Regions from separate parts of the Blautia pseudococcoides genome, predicted to be linked through region 1. Evidence: riboswitches for the same ligand, from Rfam matches in the RefSeq annotation. Region 1 holds a riboswitch; each other region holds the start of a gene.

Evidence for each region. Region 1 has a riboswitch for ZMP and ZTP ahead of pflB (formate C-acetyltransferase). Riboswitches for the same ligand answer to the same signal wherever they lie in the genome.
Region 2: it holds a riboswitch for ZMP and ZTP, as region 1 does, so the genes downstream of both, A4V09_RS13315 (IMP cyclohydrolase) here and pflB (formate C-acetyltransferase) in region 1, are expected to answer to the same signal.
Region 3: it holds a riboswitch for ZMP and ZTP, as region 1 does, so the genes downstream of both, A4V09_RS23420 (formate--tetrahydrofolate ligase) here and pflB (formate C-acetyltransferase) in region 1, are expected to answer to the same signal.

The regions. Positions count from the first base shown of each region.
Region 1 is NZ_CP015405.2:1,933,906-1,944,660, reverse strand. Features, by position in the region: gene A4V09_RS09215 (HAD family hydrolase) at 1-93, shown strand, start outside; gene thiD (bifunctional hydroxymethylpyrimidine kinase/phosphomethylpyrimidine kinase) at 90-899, shown strand; ZMP/ZTP riboswitch at 990-1,069, shown strand; gene pflB (formate C-acetyltransferase) at 1,161-3,413, shown strand; gene pflA (pyruvate formate-lyase-activating protein) at 3,400-4,167, shown strand; gene A4V09_RS09195 (putative manganese transporter) at 4,331-5,227, shown strand; gene A4V09_RS09190 (hypothetical protein) at 5,303-5,893, opposite strand; gene A4V09_RS09185 (cold-shock protein) at 6,178-6,378, opposite strand; gene A4V09_RS09180 (AAA family ATPase) at 6,716-8,203, shown strand; gene A4V09_RS09175 (LysR family transcriptional regulator) at 8,221-9,108, opposite strand; gene A4V09_RS09170 (hypothetical protein) at 9,675-10,043, shown strand; gene A4V09_RS09165 (Na/Pi cotransporter family protein) at 10,111-10,755, shown strand, end outside.
Region 2 is NZ_CP015405.2:2,786,756-2,797,510, forward strand. Features, by position in the region: gene A4V09_RS13275 (YitT family protein) at 1-111, opposite strand, end outside; gene A4V09_RS13280 (diaminopimelate dehydrogenase) at 131-1,117, opposite strand; gene A4V09_RS13285 (sodium-dependent transporter) at 1,217-2,554, opposite strand; gene A4V09_RS24940 (hypothetical protein) at 2,660-2,935, opposite strand; gene A4V09_RS26825 (carbohydrate kinase family protein) at 2,996-3,202, opposite strand; gene A4V09_RS13300 (hypothetical protein) at 3,228-3,629, opposite strand; gene A4V09_RS13305 (NAD(P)-dependent alcohol dehydrogenase) at 4,017-5,066, opposite strand; gene A4V09_RS13310 (phosphoribosylaminoimidazolecarboxamide formyltransferase) at 5,328-6,506, opposite strand; gene A4V09_RS13315 (IMP cyclohydrolase) at 6,534-7,247, opposite strand; ZMP/ZTP riboswitch at 7,349-7,427, opposite strand; gene A4V09_RS13320 (class I SAM-dependent rRNA methyltransferase) at 7,592-8,791, opposite strand; gene A4V09_RS13325 (helix-turn-helix transcriptional regulator) at 8,811-9,740, opposite strand; gene A4V09_RS13330 (M48 family metallopeptidase) at 9,845-10,438, opposite strand; gene A4V09_RS13335 (methionyl aminopeptidase) at 10,432-10,755, opposite strand, start outside.
Region 3 is NZ_CP015405.2:4,992,409-5,003,163, reverse strand. Features, by position in the region: gene A4V09_RS23440 (pyridoxal phosphate-dependent aminotransferase) at 1-107, opposite strand, end outside; gene A4V09_RS23435 (ABC transporter ATP-binding protein) at 217-1,950, opposite strand; gene A4V09_RS23430 (S8 family peptidase) at 2,110-3,852, opposite strand; gene A4V09_RS23425 (formate/nitrite transporter family protein) at 3,950-4,729, opposite strand; gene A4V09_RS23420 (formate--tetrahydrofolate ligase) at 4,833-6,518, opposite strand; ZMP/ZTP riboswitch at 6,632-6,718, opposite strand; gene A4V09_RS23415 (carbohydrate kinase family protein) at 6,811-7,779, opposite strand; gene dltA (D-alanine--poly(phosphoribitol) ligase subunit DltA) at 8,039-9,583, shown strand; gene dltB (D-alanyl-lipoteichoic acid biosynthesis protein DltB) at 9,580-10,752, shown strand.

The DNA of each region.
Region 1 (10,755 bases):
CGTGATCTTTATTCGGAAAAAGACAGAGGAAAATTGCTTAAACTGGCTGATGTTTATCTTGAAAAATGGGAAGATTGGGGGCATAAAATGTGAAAAAAGTATTGACTATTGCCGGATCAGACTGCAGCGGAGGAGCCGGAATCCAGGCGGATATTAAAACCATAACAGTCCATAAGATGTACGCCATGAGTGTGATCACAGCACTCACGGCGCAGAATACAACAGGTGTATATGGGATACAGGAGTGTGACGCGGAATTTGTAGGAAAACAGATGGACTGCATTTTCACAGATATCCGCCCGGATGCAGTAAAAATCGGTATGGTCTCCAACGAAAAGATCATACGGGAAATTGCCGGAAGGCTGAAAAAATACCAGGCGCAGGATGTGGTATTAGACCCGGTCATGATATCCACAAGCGGCAGCAGACTCCTATCGGAGGATGCCTCTGAAGCGCTGAGAGAGGAGCTTTTCCCTCTGGCAGCAGTGGTGACACCAAATCTTTCGGAAGCGGAAGCACTCTGTGGTTTTTCTGTGGGCAGCCCCAAGGATATGAAACGAGCCGCAGAAAAAATAGCAAAGTATGGCTCCGGTGCGGTTCTGCTAAAAGGCGGCCATTTGAAAAATGGAGCGGATGATCTTTTATATGAGAAGGGCAGATGTACCTGGTTTTCCACAAAGAGGATAGAAAATCCCAATACACACGGAACAGGATGCACCTTGTCTTCCGCCATTGCCTGTAGTCTTGCTGCAGGATATCCTCTGGAAAGAAGCGTAAAGAATGCCAAAAATTACCTGACCGGTGCGCTGCAGGACGGGCTTGATCTGGGAAAGGGCAGCGGACCTTTGAACCATATGTACAGATTACCTCCTTTTGCAATTGGCTATCCATTTCGGTGATCCGTAATAATTTTTGTAATATGTATACGAAAAAGAACATAAAAGATTCGTTCCTTTTATTGACAATTCTTAAAAAAATGCATTATACTACAGATGTTATATAACTGGCGGAAGTGGAATGAACCACAGGGAGTATAACGTTGATTTAGCCGACCGTCTGGGCAGAAGTTGTCTGGATAGGACCGGCTTTTTTTAATATATCCGGTCCGGTCTAAAGGCAGCTTCTACACAATTATTGTCTTAGAAGGAGGACTTGCAAAGATGAATAACTTCAAACAATGGGATGGATTTAAAGGTAGAATCTGGAAGGAAGAAGTCAATACTCGTGACTTTATCCAGCACAACTACGAACCGTATGAAGGAAATCAGGAGTTCCTGGAAGGCCCCACCGAAGCAACGGAAAAACTCTGGTCTGCACTGTCAAAACTGCAGAAAGAGGAACGTGCAAAAGGCGGCGTTCTGGATATGGATACGGAGATTGTATCCTCACTGACTTCCCATGGGCCGGGCTATATCAGTGAAGAATTAAAAGACCTGGAAAAGGTAGTAGGGCTTCAGACCGACAAACCACTGAAACGGGCATTTATGCCTTATGGCGGTATTAAAATGGCAGAGGATTCTTGTACATCCAATGGCTATACACCGGCTCCGGAGCTTCATAAAATCTTTACAGAATATCATAAAACTCATAATCAGGGTGTCTTCGATGCGTATACACCGGAGATGAAAAAAGCCCGTCATAACAAAATCATCACAGGACTTCCGGACACTTATGGCCGTGGCCGTATTGTGGGCGACTACAGAAGAGTGGCGCTTTACGGTGTTGATTTCCTGATGGAAAAGAAAAAAGAAGATTACGATAACTGCGGCTGTGGTATCATGACAGATGAGATCATACGTCAGAGAGAAGAGATTTCCATGCAGTACCGTGCCCTTGCTGATATGAAAAAAATGGCTATGAGCTATGGATATGATATCTCAAAACCGGCACAGAACGCTAAGGAAGCAGTTCAGTGGCTGTATTTCGGATACCTGGCTGCCATCAAGACACAGAATGGTGCAGCCATGAGTGTGGGCCGTGTGGGAACTTTCCTGGATATTTACATGCAGAGAGATCTGGAAAATGGTACACTGACGGAAAAAGAAGCACAGGAGCTGGTAGACCATTTTATCATGAAGCTGAGAATGGTTAAGTTTGCCCGTGTTCCTTCTTACAACCAGCTCTTCTCCGGAGACCCGGTATGGGCTACCGTGGAGGTGGCAGGCATGGGTCAGGACGGCCGTTCCATGGTCACAAAGACAGATTACAGAATCCTCCGCACACTGGAGAATATGGGTCCTGCGCCGGAACCGAACCTGACGGTTCTCTACTCATCAAGACTGCCTGAAAACTTTAAGAAATACGCTGCATTTATCTCTGTGGAGACCAGCTCTATCCAGTATGAAAATGACGATGTGATGCGGCCGGTATGGGGAGATGACTATTCCATCTGCTGCTGTGTATCAGCTACCCAGACAGGAAAAGAAATGCAGTTCTTCGGAGCCCGTGCAAACCTGGCAAAATGCCTCTTATATGCCATCAACGGCGGTATGGATGAGAAGTCAAGGGTTCAGGTGGGACCTGAATATAAACCGATCACTTCCGATTACCTGGAATATGATGAGCTTGTCCGCAAATATGAAATTATGATGGACTGGCTGGCAGGGCTGTATGTAAATACCCTGAACCTGATCCAGTATATGCACGACAAATATTATTATGAAGCAGCAGAGATGGCACTGATCGATACAGATGTGCGCAGAACTTTTGCAACAGGAATTGCAGGCTTTTCCCATGTGGTGGATTCCCTGTCCGCTGTGAAATACGCCAAGGTAAAAGTTGTGCGTGATGAGGAAGGAATGGCAGTGGACTTCGAGACAGAGGGTGATTTCCCCCGCTACGGTAATGACGATGACAGAGCAGATGATATTGCGGTATGGCTGCTGCACACATTCCTGGAAAAGTTGAAAAAATATCCGACCTACCGGAATTCCGAGCCGACCACATCCATCCTGACCATCACTTCCAATGTGGTTTACGGAAAGGCAACAGGAGCGCTGCCGGATGGCAGAAAAGCGGGAGAACCGCTTTCACCCGGTGCGAACCCAAGCTACGGTGCAGAGAAAAACGGCCTTCTGGCTTCCCTGAACTCTGTTGCAAAGCTTCCATATGAGTGGGCACTGGACGGAATCTCCAACACACAGACCATCAACCCAGGTGCCATCGGACATTCTGAGGAGGAGAGGATCAACAATCTGATGCACATTCTGGACGGATACTTTGACCAGGGTGCACATCACTTAAATGTGAATGTGTTTGGCATTGAGAAGCTGGTGGATGCCATGGAACATCCGGAAAAAGAGGAGTATGCAAACTTTACGATCCGTGTATCCGGTTATGCGGTTAAATTCATTGATCTGACACGCGAGCAGCAGCTTGACGTGATCGCCCGCTCCGCACATGAGCGCATTTAGTTCGAGAAAAGGCTCCATCCATTCGATCGAAAGCTTTGGTTCCGTGGACGGGCCAGGGGTCCGGTTTGTGATTTTTCTGCAGGGCTGCAGGATGCGCTGCCAGTTCTGCCACAATCCGGATACCTGGAGCACCAGCTCCATGGATATGATGTCAGCAGATGAGGTGTTAGGGCAGGCTCTGCGCTATAAAGCCTACTGGGGAGACAAAGGCGGAATAACCGTCAGCGGCGGGGAACCGCTGCTCCAGATGGACTTTTTGCTGGAGCTTTTTACAAAGGCTAAGGAAGAAGGGGTGCATACGGTCCTGGATACTTCCGGAAATCCGTTTTCCAGGCACGACCCGTTTTTCCATAAATTCAGCCGCCTTATGGAAGCCACGGATTTACTTCTCCTTGACATCAAACAGATTGACAGCGCAAAGCATAAAATCCTGACAGGATGCAGCAACGAAAACATCCTTGATATGGCTGGATATCTGGCCGAAATCAACAAGCCTGTATGGATTCGCCACGTTCTCGTGCCGGAACGGAACGATTATGACGAAGACCTGATACGGCTGGACGCATTTGTAAAAGGCCTGGGCAATGTTCAGCGCTTTGAAGTGCTGCCATACCATACGCTGGGGGTTTTTAAATGGCAGGATATGCGCATCCCTTATCCCCTGCAGGGGATTGACCCTCCCACGAAAGAGCGGGTGGAGAATGCCAACCGGCTGCTTCATACAAGTGAATATACAGGTTATCTGAACGCATAGGAAGAGCGGCAGCGGAAATTGATATGATAGATTTCCGCTGCCGCTCTGCATTTTGGAAGTATCTGCTAAAAATAATAATCCGGCGTTGAGTTTGTCCTGCATTTATGCTATCATTAGAAACTGGAATGCGAATAAATATTCTGCTGCGGAAGGGAGCTGTGATATGATACTCGACGTGATTTTAGATGCTTTGCTGGATACAGCCAAGCTGATTCCTTTCCTGTTCCTGACTTATCTGGTCATGGAATATCTGGAACATAAAACAAAGAATAAGTCTAAGCAGATCATGCAAAAGTCAGGGCATTTTGGGCCTCTCATTGGCGGTGTGGCAGGTGCGTTTCCCCAGTGTGGGTTCTCAGCCGCTGCAGCCAGCCTTTACTCCGGAGGCGTCATATCAGCGGGAACTCTGCTGGCTATTTTTCTTTCCACTTCAGATGAAATGCTTCCTATCTTTATCTCCGAATCTGTGGCAGCAGGTACAATCCTGCGGATCCTGGGTCTGAAAGTTGTTCTTGGAGCTGTATCCGGGTCTGCCATTGATGTATTATGGCGTTTTGGCGGCAAGAAGAGGAGAGAGCGGGAAGAACATAATCATATACACAGGGAACATCATGAGAAAGATATCCATGATCTGTGCGAATCCGAACACTGCCATTGTGAGAACGGCAGCATTATCAAATCGGCTTTTTTACACACGCTTCAGATTACGGTCTTCATCTTTCTCATATCCCTGGTGATCGGATTCTGCGTGGAATTGGTGGGAAGTGACAAGATCGGATACTTTATCAGCACAAAACCGGTTGTTGGTGTGTTTTTGGCCGCACTGGTAGGACTGATCCCTAACTGTGCCTCCTCTGTGGTGATCACCCAACTCTACCTGACCGGTATTCTGGGAGCCGGACAGATGATGGCGGGACTTCTGGTAGGCGCGGGCGTAGGTATTCTGGTGCTCTGCAGAACCAATAAGGGAGTGAAAGAAAACCTGGGACTCATAGGGATTTTATACGGAACAGGCGTGTTCTGGGGAATTCTGATAGAGATGCTGGGAATTGTACTGTGATACCATAGCTTTATCTTTGTTAGGTGTAATGTTAAAAAAAGCTGGCACTTGTGTATGAGATGCCAGCTTTTTTTCTTATATTACCTGTACCCGGAAGGCAGTGGTCTGTGGTGGAATACTGGCTGTCTGGAAGTTTGCGTGGGTGATCCTGACCGTCTGTCCGGGACGGAGAAAGCGGAGACTCACCGGAATACCGGAACGGTTTAAAATGACCGTGTCATCAGTTATGACAAATCTGGTCTGACTGTTTATATCGTTTGGATCGCCTGTATAGAGGAATCTGTTTCTCAGATCAATGGAAGCGATCCTTCCCGTTGTGGTACTGGTCTGTGGGCGGGGCTGTCTCTTGACAAGGATCAGAAAAGCATTTGCCTGTGGGGGAATACTTCTGGTCATACGTGAAGAGAACACAACATTTACCCACATGCCTTTTTGAATCTGGCATGAGTCAATGCGCCTGCCAAAGGCATCCAGGATGACTGTGTTTCTTCCCACGTTTAAACGCAGATTTTGTATCGAGACCGTCTGGTTTGCTTCGGGGACCGCGTAAGATACAAGGATATGTCCTATCTTGTTATCGTAACAAAATACATCCTCAACAAGAGCGTTATCTATGCGCATAACATTACCTTGCTGGATGATCGTGCCTCGGGGATCATTGTTCATAATATGTGTACCTGAGCATTATTTGTTGCTTTATTATATGCAGGTTTTGAAAAAATGTCAGTAAGATATATGAAATTGGGAAATATTGAGGTTGGGATTTTTTATAGAAATATATATAAATTGAATGAGATTTTAGGTTGAGCCAGCAAGGAATAATGTATAAACCCCGCCGACTTAGCTGTATGGATCAACCATAGCTCTGACTAGTTAAGATACAGAGTATCAATGCCTGTCACTGCTGATTGCGTGCAGGCATTGATAGGATAGTGAAATAATATTCCGGCTTAAGCGGCACAAACATTAACAGCCTGCATACCGCGGTTTCCCTGAGTTAAATCATAAGTTACGGCCTGGCCGTCGTCAAGAGATTTGTAACCATCGCAATTGATCCCTGAGAAATGTACGAATACATCAGATCCGTCTTCCCCTGTAATAAATCCGAACCCTTTTTCTGAGTTAAACCATTTTACTGTACCTTTATTCATGAAAGATACCTCCTATTTTTTATATGCATTTTACAAAACAAAAAACGCATATAGCAGTAAATCATTAATAAAAGAATGACTTACTGCTGTATGCGAAATCAAGGCTTTATCAAAACACTTTCTATAGATTACCATAGAAAAGGAGCTATGTCAAGAAAAAAATAAAAAAATTTTGTGCCGGCAAAGCACAATGAGCTTGTAAAAGAATAAAAAAATAGGTATACTACATACTTGCAGGGACCTTGCAGTTTGAAGTGATACTGTAAGGCAGCTCGTGTATCAGCAATTATCACATAGTATGTGTGATGATCTAATATAACAAAAGGAGTACGCAATTATGCCAGTATTTGATTTCAGCAATTCGGACAATAAAAAGAAGAGTGAGTTTCAGTGTACATACACCGTGTTTCGTTCCAATGAGAATACAGCCTCCCCGGACAGGCCCATTCTGCTTCTGGACAACCATGAGCGGAAATGGAAGCACCATTCCTGCGGTGTTTTTGCCAATCAGAATCAGCAGACGGCCTTTGAATTTAAGGAGGAGGATAAAACGGTCAGTGCAGATATTCTGCAGATAGATGCCCGCTTTGTCAGCCTGATCCACTGGCTGGGTGATAACCACATCAATGTGCGCCTGTCCGGCGAGAACAGGGAAGACGGCTATGCGGTTTACAAGATTCGGGAGATCGCTTTTGGTGGGGGAACCAAGCTTTCCGCTGAGGATGGTTTTCTGCAGTTTATGATAGAAAGATTATTGGCAGGCAGTGCGCCTGTGGAGGAGAATGAGGACGAAGACCAGGAGGAGACCGGCGACAGTATGAAACTCACCAGTCTGCAGAGCATCACAGACTTCATGACCTGTGCAGGTAAGACTATGCCGGACAATATCCGCCTTTGGGCAAGGAGAAATCTGGCTGTTGCCCGCTCTCATGAGGTATCCCCTGAGGAGAGGCGCCATGCCCAGCGTGCACTTTCCATCATGATGAATATCCAGTGGAAGAACAATTATTTTGAGGCTATTGATCCTGAAAAAGCGCGCAGAATTCTGGATGAAGAGCTTTACGGTATGGAGCGGGTGAAACAGCGGATCATGGAGACGATCATACAGATCAACCGTACCCATACCCTTCCGGCATACGGCATTTTACTGGTGGGACCTGCCGGAACGGGAAAATCCCAGATTGCTTATGCGGTTGCACGTATATTAAAACTGCCGTGGACAACGCTGGATATGAGTTCTATCAACGACCCGGAACAGTTGACCGGAAGTTCCCGTATCTATGCAAATGCAAAGCCGGGAATTATTATGGAGGCTTTCTCCATGGCAGGTGAATCCAACCTTGTCTTTATTATCAACGAACTGGATAAGGCCTCTTCGGGAAAAGGCAATGGAAATCCGGCAGATGTCCTTCTGACACTTCTTGATAACCTGGGCTTTACAGACAATTATATTGAATGTATGGTTCCCACTGTTGGCGTATATCCCATAGCCACAGCCAATGATAAGGAGCAGATCAGTGCACCGCTCATGTCGCGTTTTGCTGTCATTGATATTCCGGATTATACGGCGGAAGAGAAGAAAATTATTTTCTCCCGGTATGCCCTGCCAAAAGTCCTGGGGCGCATGGGCCTGCAGGAAAAGGAATGCGTTGTAACGGAAGAAGCTTATGACGCAGTTGTGGAAAAATATGCGGACACTACCGGTATCCGTGATCTGGAGCAGGCAGCAGAGCATATGGCAGCCAATGCGTTGTATCAGATTGAAGTGAATCATTTGTCAAAAGTAGTTTTTGATGCGGAGATGGTGCGGAGTCTGCTGGAATAAAGCAGAAGAGCTCTGCTCTATATGAGATTTTTTACCGTTTCTGCAAACCTGCAGACGTCATCAGGCGCATCAAAACTATACAGCAGACCATAAGGGATACTATAATCCCAATTTACCGGAATAGACACAAGTCCCGGATGGACTTCCTGCCAGCATTCAATGGTGAGGAGAATATTTCCGGTTTCTGCGCAGCGGTTAAACACCGATAAATCATAAAACGGAGGGGTGTCCTCTATTCTGATCTGAGGATGGTGTTTTTCTAAATCGCTGCGCAGAAAGTCATTGACGCCGGAATCTCCGCGCGCAACCATCATCAATGTTTCACCATATAAATCTTCTATATGGATCTGTTCTTTACCTGCCAATGGATGTTCCCTGGATACGGCGATCATTTTTCGGTATCGCCCGAGAGGGAGGAAGTTGCAGCGGGAAAGCCACTCCTTGGAATCACACACACCGATCAGAAAATCGAATTTTTTTCCCAACTGTTCTATTTCAGTCAAAATCCCCTCATGATCATCTTCAAAAGGAACCAGATGCAGCTTATACGCAGGAAACTCCTTGTTCACGCGATACCATAGATCCATAAATGGCTTTGCCGGGTTTAAAAGAGAGGTGCCGATGCAGAAAGTAGTATCATTTGCATGGAGGGCAGCTTTGGCGCTCGCAAGGGACTTTTGGGAATAGTTGATCAGGAATTTGGCGTCCCGGTAAATAACATTTCCCGCAGCCGTCAGACGGACGCCGGATGGGGTGCGCTCTACCAGTTTTACATCCAGATGATTTTCCAGGGCATTCATCTGCTTCATAACAGCGGTGGGAGAGATATACAAGTGGGCAGCCGCCTTGGTAAAACTGCCGCAGTCAGCAACCGCTAGAAAGGTATCCAGCATGTGGTTATACATATCGAACCTCCTTCTTGCATTAACTTAAAGTTTATACAAGGATAACATATTGGAGATTTAAAATCAAGGATAGGGAGGTGAGGGTTAAGGGGTTGGGAATCCGTTGACTTTTTTGGGGCCGACCGGTATTTATTACTATAATAAAGGAGCTCGTGTCGAAAAGTTGGAGGGAAAATACTTGTAAAAATTGACTTTGCCAAGCTGACCGTCTATAATATGGTTAATCTCAGAAGATGAAAACCGGATATTGTTTATGAGAGGATTTCATAACAAACCTGGTAGGATAAGTATGTCGGATGGAACACGGCGCATTCACTATACCGTATGGCATTCTCAGGTGATCTTACCGGCTGCTGCTTTCTATATTCCATGACAACTGAGAAAAAGCTAATGGCTTTCAGAGCGCGTTTAACAAGTCTGCTGGTTATCATTATTTAAGGAAATTTGGCATAATAGCAAGTTTTGTAAAGCAGAGGGTAGATTTTTCTGTTTTGCCGAGGAGAAAACATTTTATTATCATGAATAAATTTACATATCAAGTTATTATTTTAGCAGCAGCCCTATTTATGCTGGCAGGTACAGGACTGGCTGTTTTTTCTAATGCCTGGGTGGAAGGAAACCGTTATGATTCCCACGTGGCTGATTATGAAAATAAACAAATGATCCAGTCAGATGAATCTGACATAGATGAGCAGACAGTACATAATTTTGTACCGTCTTTCAGAGTGCTTTTTCAACAGGTTTTAAAACAATTCAGGGGAAGACAGACTCCCTTTCATTGGCTTTCCAATCTTAATATGTCTCTGTACATTTTTTCCATTGTGCTCGGCGGAGGCATTTTTTTGTTGTTCCTGTTTTACGCTTCGCTGCCCAATCAGTTTTGTGTCAAACTGAATATCACCCATAAGTCGGACGGAAAAAAACGTCCTCTGTAGACTCACGTATCTTTCCGATACGCACAAGTTACAGAATAAGTAAAATGACAGAAATGGGAGAATAAAAATGGAAATATCTGATATTTTAAAATTACTTGGTGGTCTTGCGTTGTTTTTGTACGGCATGCAGATGATGAGCAATGGGTTAGAGACGGCTGCAGGAAACAAAATGAAGCAGATTCTTGAAAGGCTGACTTCCAACCGGATCAAAGGAGTCTTTGCCGGAGCTGCGATAACGGCAGTGATTCAATCGTCTTCCGCTACCACTGTTATGGTGGTTGGTTTTGTAAATTCCGGCCTCATGACCCTGAACCAGGCAGTATGGGTCATTATGGGCGCCAATATCGGTACAACAATTACCGGGCAGCTCATCGCACTGGATATCGGCGCTATTGCTCCGTTGATCGCCTTTCTGGGGGTTGCGGCTATTCTTTTCGTCAAAAATGAAAAAGTAAAGCATATCAGTGAGATTTTTGCGGGTCTGGGTGTGCTCTTTATTGGTATGGATATGATGGGGGCTGCCATGGTACCGCTTCAGAATTCAGAAACTTTTATCCACTTTATGACTACATTCAGTAACCCGCTGGTAGGCATCTTGATAGGTGCTGCGTTTACCGCTGTCATACAGTCTTCATCAGCATCTGTGGGTATTTTACAGGCCCTGGCAGGCACAGGTATGATTCCTCTTTCCAGTGCGGTATACATTTTGTTT
Region 2 (10,755 bases), 850 kb from region 1:
CAATCCACCGGCTCTTACAAAGGTTTTAATATTAACTGCCATGATAATGGCACCTGCAAGCCCAAAGACAACTCGTTTTGCCTCTGCCTTATAATCAATATTTTCTTTCATTTTTCCTCATCTGCTGACCTTACAGCATGTGTTTCCGAAGCTCCTCCGGAGATTTTACAGTTAAATAAGCCGGTGCAATATCAAAGACGGTTCTGCAGCCGCTCTGTCCCTCCCGGTTCAGACGGTATGCTGCCCTTGCGTAAGCTGCAATGACAGAGGAAGTGAATTCCGGATTTGAATCCAGTTTCAGACTGTACTCAATTACATGACTGTGCTCTTGCTCCCATCCTGTCTTTCCTGTACGGATAACAAATCCTCCGTGAGGAAGTCCCGCGTGCTCAGCTTTCATCTGCTCCTCACTGATGAAATGCACAGTTGTCTCATACTCATCAAAATAATTGGGCATTGTCTTGATCTCTTTTTCAATTTTCTCTTTATCAGCGCCATCTTCTGCCACTACAAACACTTCACGTGTATGCTTTTCTCCGGTTGTCAGTACCGGATTCTCGCCGTTTCTGACTGCCGAAAGCGCTTTTTCCACAGGAATGGTATACTGTCTTGCATCCACAACTCCATCAATTCTTCTGACTGCATCTGAATGTCCCTGACTTACGCCTTTTCCCCAGAAGGTGTAGTCTGTTCCTTCCGGCAGAATGGCATTGGAATACAGACGGTTCAAAGAAAACATGCCCGGATCCCAGCCCACTGAGATCAGGCCGATCTTCCCGCTCTTCTTTGCCGCTGCATCTACATCTGCAAAATGCTCAGGAATTTTTGCATGAGTATCAAAGCTGTCCACCACGTTGAAATACTGTGCAAACTCAGGTGTCTGCTTCGGTAAGTCTGTTGCGCTTCCGCCGCACAGGATCAGAACGTCAATCTCGTCCTTCATCTTCACAGCTTCATCCACATGATATACTTTTGCAGTCTCTGTCATGATATGGACATCTGCAGGATCACGGCGTGTAAAAACAGCAGCAAGCTCCATATCCGGGTTCTGTTTCACCGCACATTCTACTCCGCGTCCCAGATTACCATAGCCTAAAATTCCGATTCTTATACTCATCCTTTATCTCTCCTGTTAATTTTTTCTATCGTGTTTCCCTTTTCATCCCACTAAGTATAACAAATTCCCTTTTTCACTTCAACCTGCAAAATTCATAAATCAGCCGATGCCTCCGTAAAAAATACCTAAAATATATACAACAAAAGTCATTCCCACAAAGAGATATTTTGTCGCAGGCTCGAACCATTTCCCAAGGGCTTTTGTCCGTCCCATCTGCACCTGTTCTCTGGCAAACCCTTTTGGCGCTGCCCAGAAAAACATCACTGCGGCCAGGAGCGCGCCGAGAGGGATAATATAAATGGAAACCACATCCATCCACATGCTGACCATATCAGCACTCTCGATAAAGATCCCCACTGCTGCCGCCGCAAAGGCCACCAGAATGACCGCCATCTTCCTTGACAGTCCAAACTGTTCCTGAAGCGCCTCAATGGGTGTCTCAAACAAGTTCATCAGGGAAGTCACCGCAGCAAACAGTACAGCCACAAAAAATACCACTGCGAACAACTGGCCAAATGGCATCTGCCGGAACACCTCAGGAAGTGTAATGAACATCAGCGGAGGTCCCGCGGACACATCCAGCCCAAAGGCAAAGACAGCCGGAATCACAACCAGACCTGCAAGGATAGCGGCACAGGTATCAAAAAACGCCACATTCCTGGCACTCTCCACCACATCCACATCCTTTGACAGGTAACTGCCGTACACCAAAGTGCCCGACCCTGCCAGAGACAGGGAAAAGAATGCCTGCCCAAGGGCAAACACCCAGGTTTTGGGCTGCGCGAGATATTCCCATTTGGGCACAAAGAGATATTTATAGCCCTCTCCCACATTTCCCAGCGTCAGCACACGCACCATGAGAAACAAAAAGAAAACAAAGAACAGGGGCATCATAACCTTATTCATCTTCTCGATCCCTTTGGAAACCCCAAACGCCATAATAAGGAAGGTCACAGCCAGACCTGCCATATGCCATCCCACGCTTCCAAATCCACCTGCGATCTCTCCAAAATAAGCGGAGACATCCGGGGCGCGGAACATGGTTCCCGACAGGGACCCCCACAAGAACCGCAGAAACCAGCCCACTACCACAGAGTAGCCTATGCCAATAGCCAGGGAGCCAAGAACCGGTATCATGCCGATCAGTCTGCCGCCCTTCAGCCCCCGCATCTCCATCACACTACCGAACGCTCCCGAAGGCCCGGTCTTCATGGCACGCCCAAAGGCCATTTCCCCCACCACTCCGGAAAATCCCAGGATCGCCACAAAGATGAAATAGGGGATCAGAAAAGCAGCACCGCCATACTGCCCGGTCCGGTAAGGAAACATCCAGATGTTTCCCATCCCCACAGCCGAACCTACACACGCCACAATAAAACCAAATTTTGAACGGAAAGCATCCCTGGTTTGGGATGCTCCCGCCGGGTTCTTTTTCATATTTTGTCCCATCCTTTTATGTAATATGATCCTTTCAAAGGATAACACACAACTATGGGACTGTCCATAGATTCCCAGAGTGTGCCGCAAAAAGACCGCTGCACTTTAGTTTCCCAAGTGCAGCGGCCGAAACGCCATCGCCATCCGGATTCCAACACTCGGAAGCTGTGACAGATCCACATTGGAGGCTGCCGCGCTCTGTCCGCTTGTGAGGAATTGGATATTGGTAATGATCGTGTTCAGGATCGCCTGAATGCTGAACAGTTTTTCAACGCACACTGCCCCGGTCTTGTCCATGGGCGCCCAGTCAATGAATATCCAGTCCCCTGGCCTTTCCCTCATAAATCCGTCACTATCCGTCCTGCTTCTGCAGAATGCCATCACATGCTCCATTCTGTTTCGGCTATGCTTTTTATGACCCCCTTTGTCACCCCTGACCCCCTATTGGATTTGGCTGGCGAACTGCAGCAACTGATCTTCATATACATATTTTGTCAGACATCCCACTCCCTGTACACATGTACCTCCTGTCACATTTCCAAAACGGATACACTGCTCCACGGGATAATCATGAAATAATCCATAAATAAAACCACTTAAAAATGCATCCCCGGCTCCAGTGGCATCTACAGCCTCCACATTTTTCATAGAAGGAATGACAGAAATGCCGTCTTTATTTTTCAGAAGACATCCATCCCGGTCCAGTAATGATCACATCATTGAAAAATTCTGACAGCCTTTCTGCTGCATTTTCTATTGTGATCTCACCTGTGATCTTCAATGCCTCTTTCTGATTGGGGACATAGTAATCGGCAATCTGCAAATATTCTCTGTATTTATCAATGGACAGGTCATCGCTCCACCCCGTATCGAACACCTGCAAAGTCCCTTCCCGATGTAGTTTTTGATAAACATCTAAAAAACCTTCATGCATATCCACCACTTTTGCCCCGCTTAAACTTTCATATACCTGTTCAAGAACTCCGGCAGTGATCTCTACCTCGTCCCTGTATGAAACAAAACTCCTGTCATGTTCCCAAACCATTGTGGAGGAAAGTACCACGGGCCGCAACATCTCGTATTGTTGCTGCCATCCTATCAGTCCTCTCCCATTTTTTAGTCAATATAAACTATTATTTGTTTTTATCAGCTTTTTTCTGGTCAATTTAACAATAAATCTCACATTAAAAAAAGTCAACGCAGTTTCATGTGTTTCACATTTGTTTCATTGTTTTCCTGTCTTTCTCATAATAGTATCTATAACTGCAGACAATAATACCTTTGATATTGCATCCACCCGGAATTCCACATATCACCATTTTTTCCTTACATGCAAAAAAGACAACCGAACACCTCTATATGAGGCATCCGATCATCTTTTTTATCATTCCATCTTTGCTTATAAAATAGGTGAGTAGTGCTTCTCCTTACCATACAAAGGCAGTAAAGCTGCAGTCAAGAGTTACTCATGGATCTTAATAACTGCCTTTACAATATCCGCCTTATTCTTCATAGAGAACTCCATAGCCTTATCCGCTTCAGTAAGCGGGAATTCATCTGTCACGATCCCCTTCAGATCGATCTTGCCGTCCGCAACAGCCTGGATCGCCATAGGATAAATATGACGGTAACGGAACACTGTCTTGAAGGTCAGTTCCTTATCAAGAGCGATACTCATAGGCAGGGTCACTTCCCCTGTCTTACTGTATCCCACAAATACAATAGTGGAGCCTTTTCTTGCCATGAGGATGGCCTGTCTGGAGGTCACTTCCGCACCGGCAGTCTCAATCACCAGATCCGTTCCCCTGCCGCCGGTCAGCTCTTTTACTCTCTCCACAACATCCTCTTTCATGCCGTTGATGACGCCTGTGGCGCCCAGTTCCATGGCTTTTTCCAGACGTTTGTCCATCACGTCCACCACGTAAACTTCACTGACACCTCTGGCCTTTAATGCCATCATGGAGACAAGGCCGATACAGCCTGCGCCCATAACAACAGCCTTCTGTCCCAGATGGGCATCTCCCTGGATCGCAGCGTGGAATCCGACTGCCAAAGGCTCAATGAGAGCACCCTCCAGAGTACTGACATTGTCCGGCAGCTTAAAGCAGAGATTCGCCTCATGTGCCACGTATTCCTGGAACACGCCGTCAACCGGCGGAGTTGCAAAGAATACCACATCCGGGCAGAGATTATACTTGCCCTCTTTACAGAATTCGCACTGTCCGCAGGTCTTTCCCGGCTCCAAAGCCACACGGTCACCAACCTGCAGATGCTTTACCTCTCTGCCCACTTCCACTACAACGCCGCCCGGCTCATGGCCCAGTACGAACGGTGGTTTTACCACATAATCCCCGATAGCCCCTGTCTCATAATAATGCAGGTCCGAACCGCAGATTCCCACATAATCCAGCTTTACCAAAACTTCGTCGTCCTTTGGCTGCGGGATGGGTCTTTCTTCAAAATCCATCTTCTGGATATCCGTCATTATTGCTACTTTCATCATGCCTTCCATCTCTTGTTTTCCTCCTCTTGTGATTGTGCATTATGTGACTTCATTATAAGTCAGAACCGTATAGACTACAAGTGAAATTCATGTCTTTTTCCTTCAAATTTCTTTGATTTTTCCCATATCCCAGCGCTGTCTTGAACACTTGCATATTCACAGTCATACCGCTGCCAGATCTGCGCAAAAACCTTCACGATTAAAATAAAAAAGGCAGGGATAAAACCGAAAACCCGGTCCTATCTCTGCCCAAAGCGGAGGCGAAATTATTTAGTGATGGAACAGACGGATGCCTGTAAATGCCATCGCCATATTGTACTTATTGCAGCACTCGATCACTGCATCATCGCGTACGGAGCCGCCCGGCTCTGCGATATATTTAACGCCGCTCTTGTTAGCGCGCTCGATATTGTCTGAGAACGGGAAGAATGCATCAGAGCCTAATGTGACATCCGTCAGTTTGTCAAGCCATGCACGTTTTTCCTCACGTGTAAACACTTCCGGCTTCTCTTTGAAAATCTTTTCCCAGGCCCCATCAGCCAGAACATCCATGTATTCCTCACCGATGTAAACATCAATAGCATTATCTCTGTCAGCACGGCGGATACCGTCGATAAAAGGCAGATCCAGCACCTTCAGGCATTGTCTCAGCCACCAGTTATCAGCCTTCTGGCCTGCCAGACGGGTACAGTGTACACGTGACTGCTGGCCTGCGCCGATACCGATCGCCTGTCCGTCTTTTACAAAACAGACGGAATTAGATTGTGTATATTTCAGTGTGATCAGAGAAATCTTCAGATCCATCAGCGCGTTTGCCGGAATTTCTTTATTCTCTGTCACAATATTGGAAAGCAGCGCATCGTCAATAGAAAGCTCCTGTCTTCCCTGCTCAAATGTGATGCCGAATACTTCTTTATGTTCCAGCGGAGCCGGCTGATAATCCGGATCGATCTGAATCACATTATAATTGCCGTTTTTCTTCTGTTTCAGTATTTCCAGTGCTTCCTCTGTATATCCCGGAGCGATAACACCGTCGGAAACCTCTCTCTTGATCAGCATAGCTGTGTCTTTATCGCACACATCAGACAGGGAAATAAAGTCACCAAAAGAGGACATTCTGTCAGCGCCCCTCGCTCTTGCATAAGCACATGCCAGCGGTGATAATTCACCCATATCATCCACCCAGTAAATCTTTTTCAGCACATCTGACATGGGAATCCCAACTGCCGCACCTGCCGGTGATACATGTTTAAAAGAAGTTGCAGCCGGAAGTCCGGTAGCCTTTTTCAGTTCTTTCACCAACTGCCAGCCATTAAAAGCATCCAGAAAATTAATATATCCCGGCTTGCCGCTGAGAACTTCAATAGGAAGCCCGCTGCCGTCAGCAACATAAATTCTGGAAGGTTTCTGGTTCGGATTACATCCGTACTTTAGCGCTAATTCTTTCATATTTCTGTTCTCCTCTATGCTTCGTACTTATTTGTTTTTATTTACGATCCTTGTCTCATACTTCCCGGTTTCAATATCAATAAACCGCACAAACAGAGACACTTTATTGTCCTCATTCAGGCTCTCCCAAACATTTTTTGTAAACCCATCAATATCATTTGGAATCCCCACCAGCTTCGGTTCTCCCTCAAAGCTTGGCAGCGGATTGCCGTCATGCATATAAGTGTGGATAAAATGTCCTTCCCCGGCTGCCGGGTTCTCATAGGTGAATGTATAACGGTTACATCCCGCAGGACTTCCGTTGCTGCTCTTCAAAATAGACATGGCATAATGGTATGTGCCGTCCTCCACCTGCATAATACCGGAGATCCTCGGTGTATAGTTGGGGCCGTCCGGCTCAAACTCACGAGCCCTTAAGGACTGCTCAAAAGAGATTCCCTGTTCCATACCTTCATAGACCGTATCTGTCTGGTCACCGTTCGTTACGATCGTCTTATTGCCAATCACACGTACCGGTGCATATATGATCAAGCTGGGATCAGTCAGCTTAGACGGGTCAAATGCCTGGGTGCGGATACCCTCTCCCTCTTCCACGAACACACGGTTCCTGCTGTTCTCACTTCTGCCCATGATAAAATATGCTGTAACTGCCTTTGTACCATCCTCGGACTTACCAATAACAATTCCCCTTCCAGGGTATGCATTTTCTCTCAATTCATTCTCAAGTGATAACATTTTCATGAATTCCTTCTCCTTCTCATTTTGACCATGATCATAGCTGCCAATCCATGGGCAACTTTACCCTAATAAAACATAACAACAAAAAAAGCCCACGCTCTGAACATACTTGCCCAGACGGTCGGCTTCCTACGCTTATACTCCCTGTGGTTCATTCCACTTCCGTCAGTCATATAAGCAATTTAAACATTATCACGTAATCTTTCCCTTGTCAACGCTTTTTGACAATTTTTATCAAAAACTTCCCCATACACATTTTAATCCGCCATCCTCTACCTCTTTCGTAAACCAGCCAATACCAGGCAAGGGAAGCAAAGAGCGGTGCTTCCCCTGCCGTCCGCCTTTACCTACCCTTCACATACCTGAAAAATATAAAACTTCAAATAATAAGACTCCTCCGCCGCCCAAAGTATGGGATGATCCGCCGCCTGCGTCCGATACTCCACCTGCCGTAGTCTCTTATGCACATTCCTTGCCGCCTGCCCAATGGTCTGCGTAAACATCTCATAAGACATAAAATGCGAACAGGAGCAAGTCGCCAAAAACCCTCCATCCTTCACCAGTTTCATAGCCCGCAGATTGATCTCCCGGTACCCTTTCACCGCATTCTTAACAGAGTTGCGCGATTTCGTAAACGCCGGAGGGTCCAGGATCACCACATCGAACTTCTCCCCCTCTTTCTCCAGCTTCGGAAGCAGCTCAAACACATCTTCACATACAAATTTTACACTCCCTGAAAGCCCGTTCAGCGCAGCATTTTCTTCTGCCTGCTCCACTGCCAGTTGGGACGCGTCCACCCCTAACACGCTCTTTGCCCCTGCGATCCCCGCATTCAGCGCAAAAGAACCTGTATGTGTAAAGCAGTCCAGTACTTTTGCATCCCTGCATAATTTCTGAATGGCCCGCCGGTTATACTTCTGGTCCAGGAAAAAACCGGTCTTTTGGCCGTCCTCCACATCTACCAGATACCTCACACCATTCTCACATATCTCCACCTTGGTATCAAAAGGCTCTCCCATAAACCCCTTTACCGGTACCATCCCTTCCTGCCTTCTCACCTTTGCATCACTCCGCTCGTAAATGCCCCGGATGGCAGTACCGTCCTTTGCCATCTCTTCCTTCAAAAGCTCCAGGATCTTCCCTTTCAGTCTGTCAATCCCCAAGGCCAGTGACTGCACCACCAAAACATCGGAAAATTTATCCACAACAAGCCCCGGCAGAAAATCCGCCTCACCGAAGATCACGCGGCAGCTGCTTGTGTCCACGGTTTTCTTCCTGTATTCCCAGGCATCCCACACCCGTTTTCTCAAAAAGTCCTCATTGATCTCCTGCTCCGATCTTCTTGTCATCATACGGATCCTGATTTTGGAGTTGGTGTTGATAAATCCTCTTCCCAGGGGATAACCGTCAAAATCGTGGACCACCACCATATCCCCATTCTCAAAACTTCCCAGGATACTGGCTATCTCATTGTCATATATCCACGGACCTCCTGCCTTCAGGGAACGCCCTTCCCCCTTCTTCAGTGTCGCGATCGCCAGACTCATGTGTCTTCCTCCATTTTCTCTATTTTTTCGGTCCCAGCACAATATATGCGATTCCGCATAACAGACCCCCTACCGGGAATAAAACCCAGCTGATCTGCCAGGCATGCTGTAAAAAACTCCAGAGCAGATAAACTGCTGCCGTCACGATCATGATACAGGCCGACCATTTGGCAGCCAGCGGCATATGATCCTCCTCATCCAGTATACGCCTCTGCTCCGGAGTCAGACGTTCACGGTACAGCGGATCGTGCTCTTTGTTATATTCATCTATATTATATCTACTTTTTTCCATCCCTGTATGGACCAGCAGCATGAAGCCCGCACTGACGAGCAAAAGCATCAGAAAGCGGTAAAACGCAGAGGCTTCCACACCTGCAGGTGCGGGCATAAAGTTCTGAAGCTCATCCACCACTACACTTATGAGAATGATTCCCACTCCCGCGGCGATCCTGATGGGAAATCCCCTGTCAAACCGTTCTATCTCCTCCCCGGTGTAAAAAGGCTGTATATAGGGATGCCTTTTTGTAAAGTTAATGTGTCTGATACCCGCCACCACAAATGTCAGAACAGCCACAATAAAGAAAGGAAATATAACAATATCCTGCAGATTTCTCAAAAATCCATTCATCCCATCCAGAAGAGTGCGAAAAGAACACCCCACGATCAGGAAGCCCACGCCAAAGGTAACCGCATTGCCAAATCTTTTCATATGCTCTTCATATTTAGCGGAATCTTCCACCACTTCCGCCTGGGCATCCCCGCGCAGCAGAGTATCCATACTGCAGGAAAACAGTTCACAGAGCAGTATGATCTTTTCCATTTCCGGATAAGAGGTGCCTGCTTCCCATTTGGAAACCGTCTGTCTGGACACTTCCATCCTCTCCGCCAGCTGTTCCTGCGTGATTTCCTCCCGCTTTCTGTAATACTGCAAATTTTCTCCAAAGCTCATAATGATTTCCTCCATTTCTCAATCTTGATCTTGGAATCATTATAGGATTGCCTTCATGTAAACTCTACCAATTTCCTGTTGCTTTTGAGGAAATCCATGTAAACTTACGGTTGCGCCCCGCTGTTTAAACGGGTTTTCACGCTTTTCCACTGAGGATAGAATACATCCATATAGCCATAAAAGATCCGGTTATGCCCCCGTTCCAAAAGGTGTACCAGCTCGTGGATAACCACATATTCCAGACACTCCCTTGGATACTCCGCCAGCCAGACATTGAGCCAGATCCGCTTTTTTTCCACATTACAGGTTCCCCATCTGGTTTTCATATCCCTCAGGCGCCACTCCTCTGCATGGACTCCCACTTTCTGTTCACACTCCTGTATGACTGGGGGCAGAATTTTTTCAAGACGCATTCTGCACTCCTGTTTCTTTGCCTCCCGCTCCAGGCCTGTATATAATTCCCAGGGGGGCAGATTCTGCCCCTTTGTCTTCCGGTGTTCCTCGATCCAATCCATTCTCTCCAGGATAAATCTTCTGATATCGCTCTCCTGCATTTTAAGAGGTGCGGAAACCCGGATGCTTCCGTCCGCACTCACACGCAGATACATATTGCGTATGGCTTTTTTCGTCACCTGGATATTCATTCCGTTTTCCGTCAATTGATAAATCTTTCCCCGTTTTCCGGTTGTCTTTACCATGCCAGGACCTCCGGCCCATTCTCGGTCACAAGCACCATGATCTCCCACTGGGCAGAAGGCAGTCCATCCTCTGTATAAACGGTCCACCCGTCATCCTCGTCAATGAAAATATCACTGGTCCCCATATTTACCATAGGCTCTATGGTAAACATCAGCCCCGGTGCCATTACCATTCCGGTGCCTGTTCGGCCAATGTATCCCACCCATGGGTCTTCATGAAACTCCAGCCCAATGCCGTGTCCCCCGATCTCCTTCACCACGCTGTATCCGTTTTTCTCTGCATGTTCATGGACTGCCTGGCTCATATCCCCCAAAAA
Region 3 (10,755 bases), 2.1 Mb from region 1:
TATACATTCTCAGCACCGTATTTGGCGGCCATAATTTTGCCTTCCTCAAACATAGCCCGGATAGCTGAACTGTTTTTTACCAAATTCACCATTTTATCTGCTATCATATCATTACTCTTCCTTTCTATGTAGTCTTTTATTCGGATACCTACGATTATACCATTTTCCGTCCGCCAAAATCAACGTTTTAACACATTAAATCAAAAAATTATTTTTTTACACAAAGGACAGCTTATAGAGGCTGCTGTACAGACCCTCTCTCTGCATCAGCTCCTCATGGGTCCCCTCCTCTGCAATCCCATCGTCAGTCAGGACGAGTATCCTCTCTGCCTTACGGATCGTGGACAATCTGTGCGCAATGACAAAGGTTGTCCTGTCTTTTGCCAGGCTTTCCAATGACTGCTGTACGATTTTTTCGCTCTCATTGTCCAGTGCGGATGTGGCTTCATCAAAAATCAGGATCGGGGGATTCTTCAGGAATACTCTGGCGATGGAAAGCCTCTGCTTCTGCCCTCCGGAAAGCTTGACCCCTCTTTGTCCGATATCCGTGTCATAGCCATCCTCCAGGCCCATAATAAAATCATGCGCATTGGCGGCCCTTGCTGCACGAAGCACCTCCTCGTCCGTTGCATCCGGTTTTCCATAACGTATATTCTCCATGACCGTTCCCGCAAACAGATATACATCCTGCTGTACAATACCAATATGATTTCTCAGACTCTGCAGCTTAATGTTTCTCACATCCATGCCGTCCAGACACACACTTCCGCCGCTCACATCGTAAAACCTGGGGATCAGACTGCAGAGGGTTGTTTTTCCCGCACCGGAACTTCCCACAAGAGCCACATATTCTCCTGCCTTTACCGTCAGATCCACATGGCTGAGCACTTCCTCCTGGCTCTCCTCATAGTGGAAAGAGACATCCCTGAATGCGATCTCTCCCTTCACATCCCCCAGTTCCACTGCATGGGGTACGTCCTTAATATCCGGCGCGATGGCCATGATCTCCAGGAACCGGGAGTAACCGCTGTATCCGTTCTGGAACTGCTCTGTAAAGGTGATCAGCTTTTTCACAGGATCTGTAAAGTTATTGATATACAAAAGCACGGTCACCAGGTCCTCCACAGGCATTTTCCCTCTAGTCATAAAAAACGCACCTACCAGAAGCACCGTGATGGTGATCAGGGTAGTGAATGCGCCCATGCCGGAGTTATAGGTTCCCATGTATTTATAACTACGTTTCTTGGAGTCCACAAAGCGCTCGTTGCCTTTCTGGAATTTCTTCATCTCTTCCTTCTCGTTGGCAAAAGATTTCACCACACGGATACCGGAAAGGCTGTCCTCAATCTGGGTATTGATATCCGCGATCCGCGCCCTGTTTTCCCTGAATGCTGATTTCATCTTCCTGTTATAAATAAAAGCATAGATAAGAAGGAACGGCACAAACAGGAAGGCTGACAAGGCCAGTTTCGTGTTAATAAACATCAGAATAATAAACGCACCGATAAATTTAATGATAGAGATCACCAAATCCTCAGGTCCATGGTGCAGCAGCTCACTGATGTCAAACAGATCAGAGGTGATTCTGGACAGAAGATGTCCAACCTTTTGGTTATCATAAAATGCAAAAGAGAGCTTCTGGTAATGCCCAAATATCTCGTTGCGCATATCCCGCTCGATCCTTGCCCCCATAATATGACCGTAATAGGCAATATAATAGTTACAGAATGCCTCCACCAGCACAAGGGCAACCATAAAGATCCCCAGCTTCATGATCAGTTCTGTGGCCTCCCGCACAGGCTGGTTCACCACTGTGCTGGTGATATAGCGTACAATCAGAGGAATCACCAGCGTGATCCCCGCTCCTAAAATCGCAAAAAACAGGTCAGAAAAAAACAAACCCTTATAGGGCTTATAATAGCTGACCAGTTTTTTCAGTGTATTTCTCATCTCTTTTTGTCTCTCCTTTTCTTTCTCGTGTCTATTCTGGGTTTTCGTATAATCTCAGACAACTATTCCGTAGATCTGCGCATTTACTGCGCTGACCGTAGTTACAATCACAGTATAAAACAGGACACTGCTTTTGGCAATGTCCTGTTTTATAAACTTTCACACAGGGAAACTATCCCTGAGACATAAGGCTCCATACCCCGTCTGGTTATTGGGATAAGGCCCTCCCAGGAGATGGCGTGCCCCCCTTCGCAGATATGCCTTCACTTTTTCCCCGTAAAGAAACGGATCATTTCCTCTGACGATCCCCCATTCCATCAGCAGAGCCGCCGAACCGGTGACAAAAGGCGCCGCAAATGAGGTGCCGGTTCTGGAGGTATACCCCCCGTTTGGCGCTGCTGTTGTAATATCCACACCCGGGGCAGCGATATCAGGTTTTACCATATTGGTGATCCTGGTAAAACCCCGCCCTGAAAAATCAGCGTAAGCCTGGTATCTGGAATTATATGCCCCAACCGAGATCACCCTTGCGGCTGTGGAGGGGATGGTAAGCGTTATCTCCGGCACGGGAAACAGGAAACGCGTACCTTCATTCAATGCCGCGCCTCCCGGCATCCACAAATTGTATCTGCCGTCCACAATCCTCCCCGGTATCAGGTTGATTTTCCACACGCCGCTGTCAATGTAAGTATTCTGGGGGATAAAGTCAATGAAAATCTCCTGGGACAGACTGAACGGACTAGGTTTCCCATAATAGATCAAAATCTGGGTGGTTCCCAGATTAAAGCGCTGAGGCCCCAGTATTTCCTGAAACGGCCCGGCCACCTGACCGTTAGGATGCTGAAGGGAAATATCCATCTGGTCCACATACTGCTTCCAGATCTGTATATTCATCCCAGTCTCATAAGCGCCGATCTGAAACGACGCCGCCTGGCTTTCCCCCTGCCGGAGGGTCCCTGAGGTGTGCACTGCCTTGTTTCCTTCATTCCCCGTTCCCACGCATATAACTGTCCGCCCAAGATTGGAGGCGTTGTCCAGATATGCCTCTATGAGAGATTCCCCGCTGTGGGAACCATAATTATTGCCAAAGCTCAGATTCAGGGCAAGCGGCATTCCCATGGCGATGGACTGGCGGATGCAGTAGTCAATCCCCTGCATCAATTCCGTGGTCCTTGGAAATCCCTCCATCTGCGGCGTCCCCAATTTCACCGCTATGATCTGGCTCTCGGAGGCCACACCTCTGTGAAGCCCCCCGGAAGCCCTGCCGTTTCCTGCGGCGATTCCCAGAACACCTGTGCCATGCCCGCTCAGATCACGGCTTGGGACCGCTGCATACCGCTCCGCCGCCGTCGGTTTCTGAAGCGCCTCATCAATCTGCTCCTTTGTATACTCTGTTCCAATGACATAACCAGCTGGGGGATTCCCGGGCACAGTCTGGTCCCACAGTCTCAGGATGCGGCTGCTCCCGTCTGCATTGCGGAAATCCGGATGGGCATAATCCACCCCCGAATCCACACAGCCCACAAGAACACCTGCCCCAAAAAGCGGCTGTCCCAGTGGTGAAAACCCGCTCTGCACCGGATTAATGCAGGAAGCCGCGCGCCCCTGCTCCACCGCGAAAAATAACCGCTTGGGCATTTCAATAAATTCTACCTGGGGATATTCCGAAAGACTGTCAATCTGGCTCTCCGGAACCGAAAGTATGGCAAATCCCCCCAAAAGCTCCACAGCCTGTATCTCCGGGTTCAGCGCCCCCTGTAGACTTCCGGAATATTTTACAATTAAATCCCACCTTCTCTCTTCCGGCTCAAACCCCACATCCAGTACAAGGGACTTTTCCCGTTCCTGCGGTGTGGCATCCAGGGCCAGATTCAAAAGATTTTCCAGCTTCTGATCCTGCATAACAGCTCCTGGTTTTTTGCGGTATCTCTCCATTATATGCAAAAGGGGCGGCCAAAATCTGTCTTTTTCCAAACAGATTCTGACCGCTCCCTTTATATTATGTATTTAGCGCTTTTGTCTTGGTCATAACATGGTACGGACCTGCCACGAAGAACACACCGCCTATCATATTACCGATGGTCACAAATAAAAGATTATAGAAATAACCTCCTACACTGACTGCTGCATCCCCTGCGTTTAAGATTCCAACTGCCAGAATACTCATATTGGCAATACTATGCTCAAATCCGCAGATCATAAATACGAAAATACACCAGAATACCATGATCAGCTTTCCTGACTCGGATTTCATCTTTAATGCGCACCATACGGCAAGACATACCAGAATATTACAGAAGATTCCCCTTACCAGAAGCTGTACGGGTGTCAGAGACATCTTTGTGGCAGCTACCTGTGCAAAATAAGCTCCTATATCTCCTTTTGGTACTCCGGTAAGCTGGAAGCCAACAACACCTAACAGGGAACCGATAAAGTTTCCGATATAACATAAGATCCATGCCTTGACTGTCTTGCCCCAGGGTACACATCCACTGAAGGATGCACTTCCAAGAACCATATTGTTGCCTGTAAACAGCTCGGCACCCGCCATAATAACAAGGCTCAATGCTGCCGCAAACGCAAAGGCCTGCACTGCTTTCAGCATTGGGGAACCCGCTGCGTTCAATGGTGTTCCCAGAGTAAACGTTACAAAACTTCCGAAGGCAATGAAAAGCCCTGCAGTGATGGAGGATACCATAAAACCAAAGGTATTGTTCTCCATGAAGTTTATCTTACCTTTCGCCGCATTACAGACTGCACTGAATTCATCAAAATACATATATTTTCCCCCGCTTCTTACGCTAACGTATGCATACAAAATTCAGGTACGGCTTTAACCGTACCTGATTTCATCTTTATTCAGTTTTCAATATGGAATTTTATTAGAACAGACCGGAGATCTTTCCTGTCTCATCAACATCAATTCTCTCTGCAGCCGGAACTTTCGGCAGACCTGGCATGGTCATGATCTCACCGGTAAGAGCAACAATGAAGCCTGCACCTGCGGAAATCTTCAGGTTACGAACTGTTACTTCAAAGTCTTTCGGTGCGCCCAGTTTTGTCTGGTCATCTGTCAGGCTGTACTGTGTCTTAGCCACACAGATCGGGCAGTTTCCATATCCAAGAGCTTCCAGCTGAGCAGCCTGTTTCTGAGCATTTGCTGTCAGAACCGCTTTTTTGCCGCCGTAAATCTTCTGAACGATCTGGTTTAATTTGTCCTCAATGCTTCCTTCCAGCTCATAGGAGAATGTAAAGTCATTCTTCTCTTCCACAAGACGTACCACTTCTTTAGCCAGTGCAACGCCGCCTTCGCCGCCTTTTGCCCAAACTTCGGAAAGTGCAACATTTACGCCCAGTTCTTTACATTTTGATTCTACCAGGTCAAGCTCTGCCTTGGTATCTGTGGGGAATGCGTTGATCGCAACAACACACGGAAGTTTGTAAACGTTTGTGATATTGCTTACGTGTTTCAGTAAGTTCGGGAGACCTTTCTCCAGAGCTTCCAGATTCTCGTTATTTAAGTCTGCTTTCGGTACGCCGCCGTTGTATTTCAGGGCACGTACAGTCGCTACGATAACAACTGCGCTCGGTGTCAGGCCAGCCATACGGCACTTGATATCCAGGAATTTCTCTGCACCTAAGTCAGCGCCGAATCCGGCTTCTGTGATAGCATAGTCACCTAATTTCAGTGCCATCTTGGTAGCGATCACAGAGTTACATCCATGAGCGATATTAGCGAATGGTCCGCCGTGAACGATTGCAGGTACATGCTCCAGAGTCTGAACCAGGTTTGGTTTCAGGGCATCTTTCAGCAGTGCACACATAGCCCCTTCTGCATGTAAGTCATGGGCTGTAACTGGTTTCTGCTCGGAAACCTTGCCATATGTATAACCAACGATGATTCTTCCCAGTCTCTCCTTCAGGTCTGTAATGTCTTTTGCCAGACACAGAACAGCCATGATCTCGGAAGCAACTGTGATATCGTATCCGTCTTCCCTCGGACAGCCGTTAGTCTTTCCGCCAAGTCCATCAACTACAAAACGAAGCTGGCGGTCATTCATGTCCACGCATCTTCTCCAGGTAATCTTTCTTGGGTCAATGTTCAGGTCGTTGCCCTGATAAATGTGATTATCCAGCATTGCTGCCAGCAGATTGTTGGCTGCACCGATCGCATGGAAATCACCTGTGAAATGCAGGTTGATATCTTCCATTGGAACTACCTGTGCATATCCGCCGCCTGCGGCACCACCTTTTACACCGAATACCGGTCCCAGGGATGGTTCACGGAGCGCTACCATTACATTTTTTCCTAATTTCTGAAGGCCGTCAGCCAGACCTACTGTTGTTGTGGTCTTTCCTTCACCGGCAGGTGTCGGGTTGATAGCTGTAACCAGAACCAGTTTTCCGTTCGGTTTATCAGATTCTTTTAACAGATTGTAGTCAATTTTAGCTTTGTACTTACCGTACTGCTCCAGATATTTGTCATCAATACCTGCTTTTTCTGCAATCTTTGTAATTTGCTCCATTGTGCACTCCTGTGCGATTTCGATGTCTGATTTGAATCCCATGTTAATACCCTCCTTTTCATAGCAATAGCTTTGTCTTCTGCGTGCATGCCACCACGGTCTGTGTATGAACCTCTTTGAAAAAAAAGGGCAACATTTGTCAATTACACAATTACAAACGTTGCCCAGACGGTCGGCTCTCACTTACATTTTGACTTCACTGTGGTGCTCCACATTGTAATCCGTCAGAAATCAAAACTATTATTTTGTTATGTCTATAATTTATCACAATTTCCGATTACTGTCAATGCTGTATTATATTAAAGATTCACAACAATATTTCGACAATTTTACTCTATTTTCCAGCGATAAACGCCAATACCTCTTCTTTTTTAGGCATAACGCGGAGGGCGCCCTTCTTTGTAGTGATAAGAGAGGATGCACCATTGGAGAATTCCAGCATTTCATAGAGCTGTTTCTCTGTAAGGCCTTCTATTCCGTGCTCCAGCACATAATTCAGCGCACATGCGCCGAAGGTATCGCCTGCCCCTGTCGTCTCAATTGTATTCTCCTGTAAAAACGGCGCATGGAATACTTCTCTGCCCTCATGGAACGCAGTGCTGCCCTCTTTTCCCATTGTTACATTCATCAGCTTCAGATTGGGATACTGAGCAAGCAGTATACGCGCGCCTTCTTTCACATCCTTGGTCCCGGTCATGAATTCCAGCTCTTCCTCTGAGATTTTCAGCAGATCACATTTTGAGAGGCCGTAGGCGATCTGTTCTTTTGCAAGCTCCATGCTGCTCCACAGAGGAGGACGCAGGTTGGGGTCAAAAGAGATGAGAAGCCCGGCTTCTTTTGCAACATCAATGGCTTTGGCAGTGGCTTTGCGCACCCCTTCATGGGTCATGGACAGTGTTCCGAAGTGGAATGCCCTGGCTGATTTTATGTACGCTTCATCTATCTGCTCAATATTCAGCATCATATCCGCACCGGGATTTCTGTAAAACGCAAAGTCCCTGTCCCCGTCCTCAAACGTATGGACAAATGCCAGTGTTGTGTGGACTTCCTGGTTTTCATACAGATGGCTGGTGTCAATACCCAGGCTGTTCAGTGTACTTCTCAGAGATGTGCCGAACTGGTCCTTTCCCACAACTCCCAGAAAAGATGTGGTTTTTCCAAGGTTATTCAGCATAGCCAGCACATTACACGGCGCCCCGCCCGGATTTGCCTCGAAGATGGGATTTCCCTGTCCGCTCACACCGTTCTCCGTAAAGTCGATCAAAAGCTCGCCCAGTGCGATAACATCAAAATTCTTATTCATATATGTTCTCCTTGTCCGTTTTATTCTACTGTGAATTATATTCGTTTTGCCTGCTTTACGCAAGTACCGCGGCATAATTATTCATAAAAAATACATTGGATGTAGAATTTTTGTCACTGCGCAGCTATAGACAGTCTTTTGATTCTTAATGAATCGAAAGGTTTTCTTTAGAATTTCTTTTAAATTGAGCCTGCAATTTCTTTTAAATTTTATGATGTAATGAAAAGGTAAGAAAAATGTCGAAACTGAGGTGATTTTTATGAATATATTGAACCAAATATCTGAGTATGCCTCCATTTGCCCGGAAAGAACAGCCATCTGCTGTGACGGCTTGTCTGTTACTTACGGGGAGCTGGAGTTATATTCTTCCCGCCTGGCCTGCCATCTTGAGCAGCTATGCGGTCAGAACCGTTCTCCCATCGCAGTGTACGGGCACAAACATCCCCTGATGCTTGTATCCTTCCTGGCATGTGTGAGATCGGGCCGGGCCTACTGCCCCATTGACACCTCCGTGCCGGATTCCCGTGCGGAAATGATCCTGGACGCCCTTGATTCACCTGTCTTTTTATCCCTCTCCCCCCTACGGGCTGAATGCAGGGATAAACGCCCCCTTTCCCTGGAGGACATTGATATTATCGTGCATACAGATTTGTCCTGTATGAATGGCTGCCTGGAAAACAGCAGACTAAAGCCGGTTTCCGGGGATGATATTTTCTATATAATATTTACTTCCGGAAGCACCGGTACCCCAAAAGGAGTTACCATCACGGAAACCAATTTAAGTAATTTTCTGGACTGGTCCATCACCCTTGGAACTCCGACCAATGCCAAAAAGGGAAAGGTGTTTCTGAATCAGGCTCCCTTCTCCTTTGATTTGTCTGTTATGGATCTGTACACCTGTCTGGCAGTGGGCGGAACGCTTTGGTGTCTGACAAAAGATGTACAGAAGGATTACCAGAGACTGCTGGATTCCCTGAAACGCTCCGGGGCCTCCATTATGGTTTCCACTCCGTCCTTTGCGGATGTGTGCCTGTCAGACCCTGCTTTTGCCCAGGCCAGCCTGCCCGACCTTGGTCTGTTTTTGTTCTGCGGGGAAACCCTTACGAACCGGACAGCCCGAAAGCTCCTGGAACGCTTTCCTGCTGCAAAAGTCATGAATACATACGGCCCCACCGAATCTACCGTGGCGGTCACCCAGGTGGAGATAACCCCGGAACTGGCAGCCAGTCCATCTCCTCTCCCTGTGGGCAGGGCAAAACCTGGGACCCTGCTGCAGGTCTGCGGTCCGGACGGCAGTGTACTCCCGGAAAGGGAAAAAGGGGAAATAATGATCATAGGCGATACGGTGAGCCCCGGCTACTATCAGAATCCCACACAGACCAAGAGCCGCTTCTTCCCGTATACCAATAAGGGCATCATCATGCCGGCATACCGCACAGGTGACAAAGGGTATCTGAAAGACGGAATGCTCTATTACTGCGGACGCATAGACCTGCAGATCAAGCTGCACGGATACAGAATTGAGCTGGAGGATATTGAAAATAATCTTCTCCGCCTCCCCCAGATAGAAAAAGCCGCTGTACTCCCAAACACGAGGGACGGGCGTGTCAAAAGCATCAGTGCCTATCTGGTCTGCCCCGGCATGACGGCGCCGGAGCGCAATTACGCAGAAACTTTAAAAGAGGGACTGCGCACATTCCTTCCGGAATACATGATACCTAAGAAACTCGTATTCATGGACTGTCTTCCCATGACCGGAAACGGAAAAGTTGACAGAAAAGCGCTGGGAGACCTGGTTCTTTGAGTTTTTATGAAGGGCTCTCCTTCTTTGTCTGCCTTTTTCTCTTCCTGATCCCCGCCGTCATTCTGGGCATCATGGAAAAAAAGATGGGCCACTACACCCTGGCCGTCTCCCTTGTGTTTATCGTCCTGGTTTTCGGCCACAGTCCCAGACAGTTCCTCTACCTGCTTTTGTTTTACGCATGGTCTTACCTGGTGGTACGCGTCTATGCGGCTGTCCGCAGAAAAAACGGCAGGAATGAAAAACAGTATTATCTGTTTCTGGCAGCCATGCTGCTGCCGCTTATATTATGTAAACTATCGCCCCTGTTTCACATGAACATTTTCGGATTCACGGGCATTTCCTATATGAGTTTCCGCAGTATTCAGATGGTCATAGAGATATATGACGGAATCATTGAGGAGGTTCCCCTCCTGGAATTTTCAGGATTCCTTCTTTTCTTTCCCTCCATCAGCTCCGGACCCATTGACCGGAGCCGGCGTTTTCACGATGACTGGGAGCGCACCATACCAAGGGCGGAATACCTGGAAATGCTGGGGGAAGGCATTTTTAAACTTCTGCTGGGCCTGGTCTACAAACTGGCGCTGGGCACTCAGCTCTACACACTGCTCACCATATGTGAACAGTCCATGGGGCAGCGCGGCGCCCCATGGTATTTTGCCGCAGGGTATGCCTGGCTGTACGGTTTCTACCTGTTCTTTGATTTTGCAGGATATTCCCTTATGGCAGTAGGAACCGCTTACATTCTGGGCGTAAGACTGCCTGACAACTTCCGGGCGCCTTTCAAAAGCCTGGATATAAAAGAATTCTGGGACCGCTGGCACATAACCCTGTCCCACTGGTTCCGTGATTTCCTCTTCACCCGCTTCATTATGAAATGCTCAAAGAAGAAATGGTTCTCAACCCGCCTGAACAGAGCCTGCGCCGGATTTATTGTCAATATGGGGGTCATGGGATTATGGCACGGCGTCACTCCCTCCTACATCCTCTACGGCCTCTACCACGGCATCCTGCTGTCAGCAACAGAGATCTACCAGAAAAAATCAGGCTTCTACAAAAAATACAAAAACCAAAAACTATACAAAGCAGTCTCCTGGCTGCTTACCATAAACCTGGTGATATTCGGCTTCTTTATCTTCTCCGGAAAATTCCTGGAGCTCTTAACCGCCTGATAT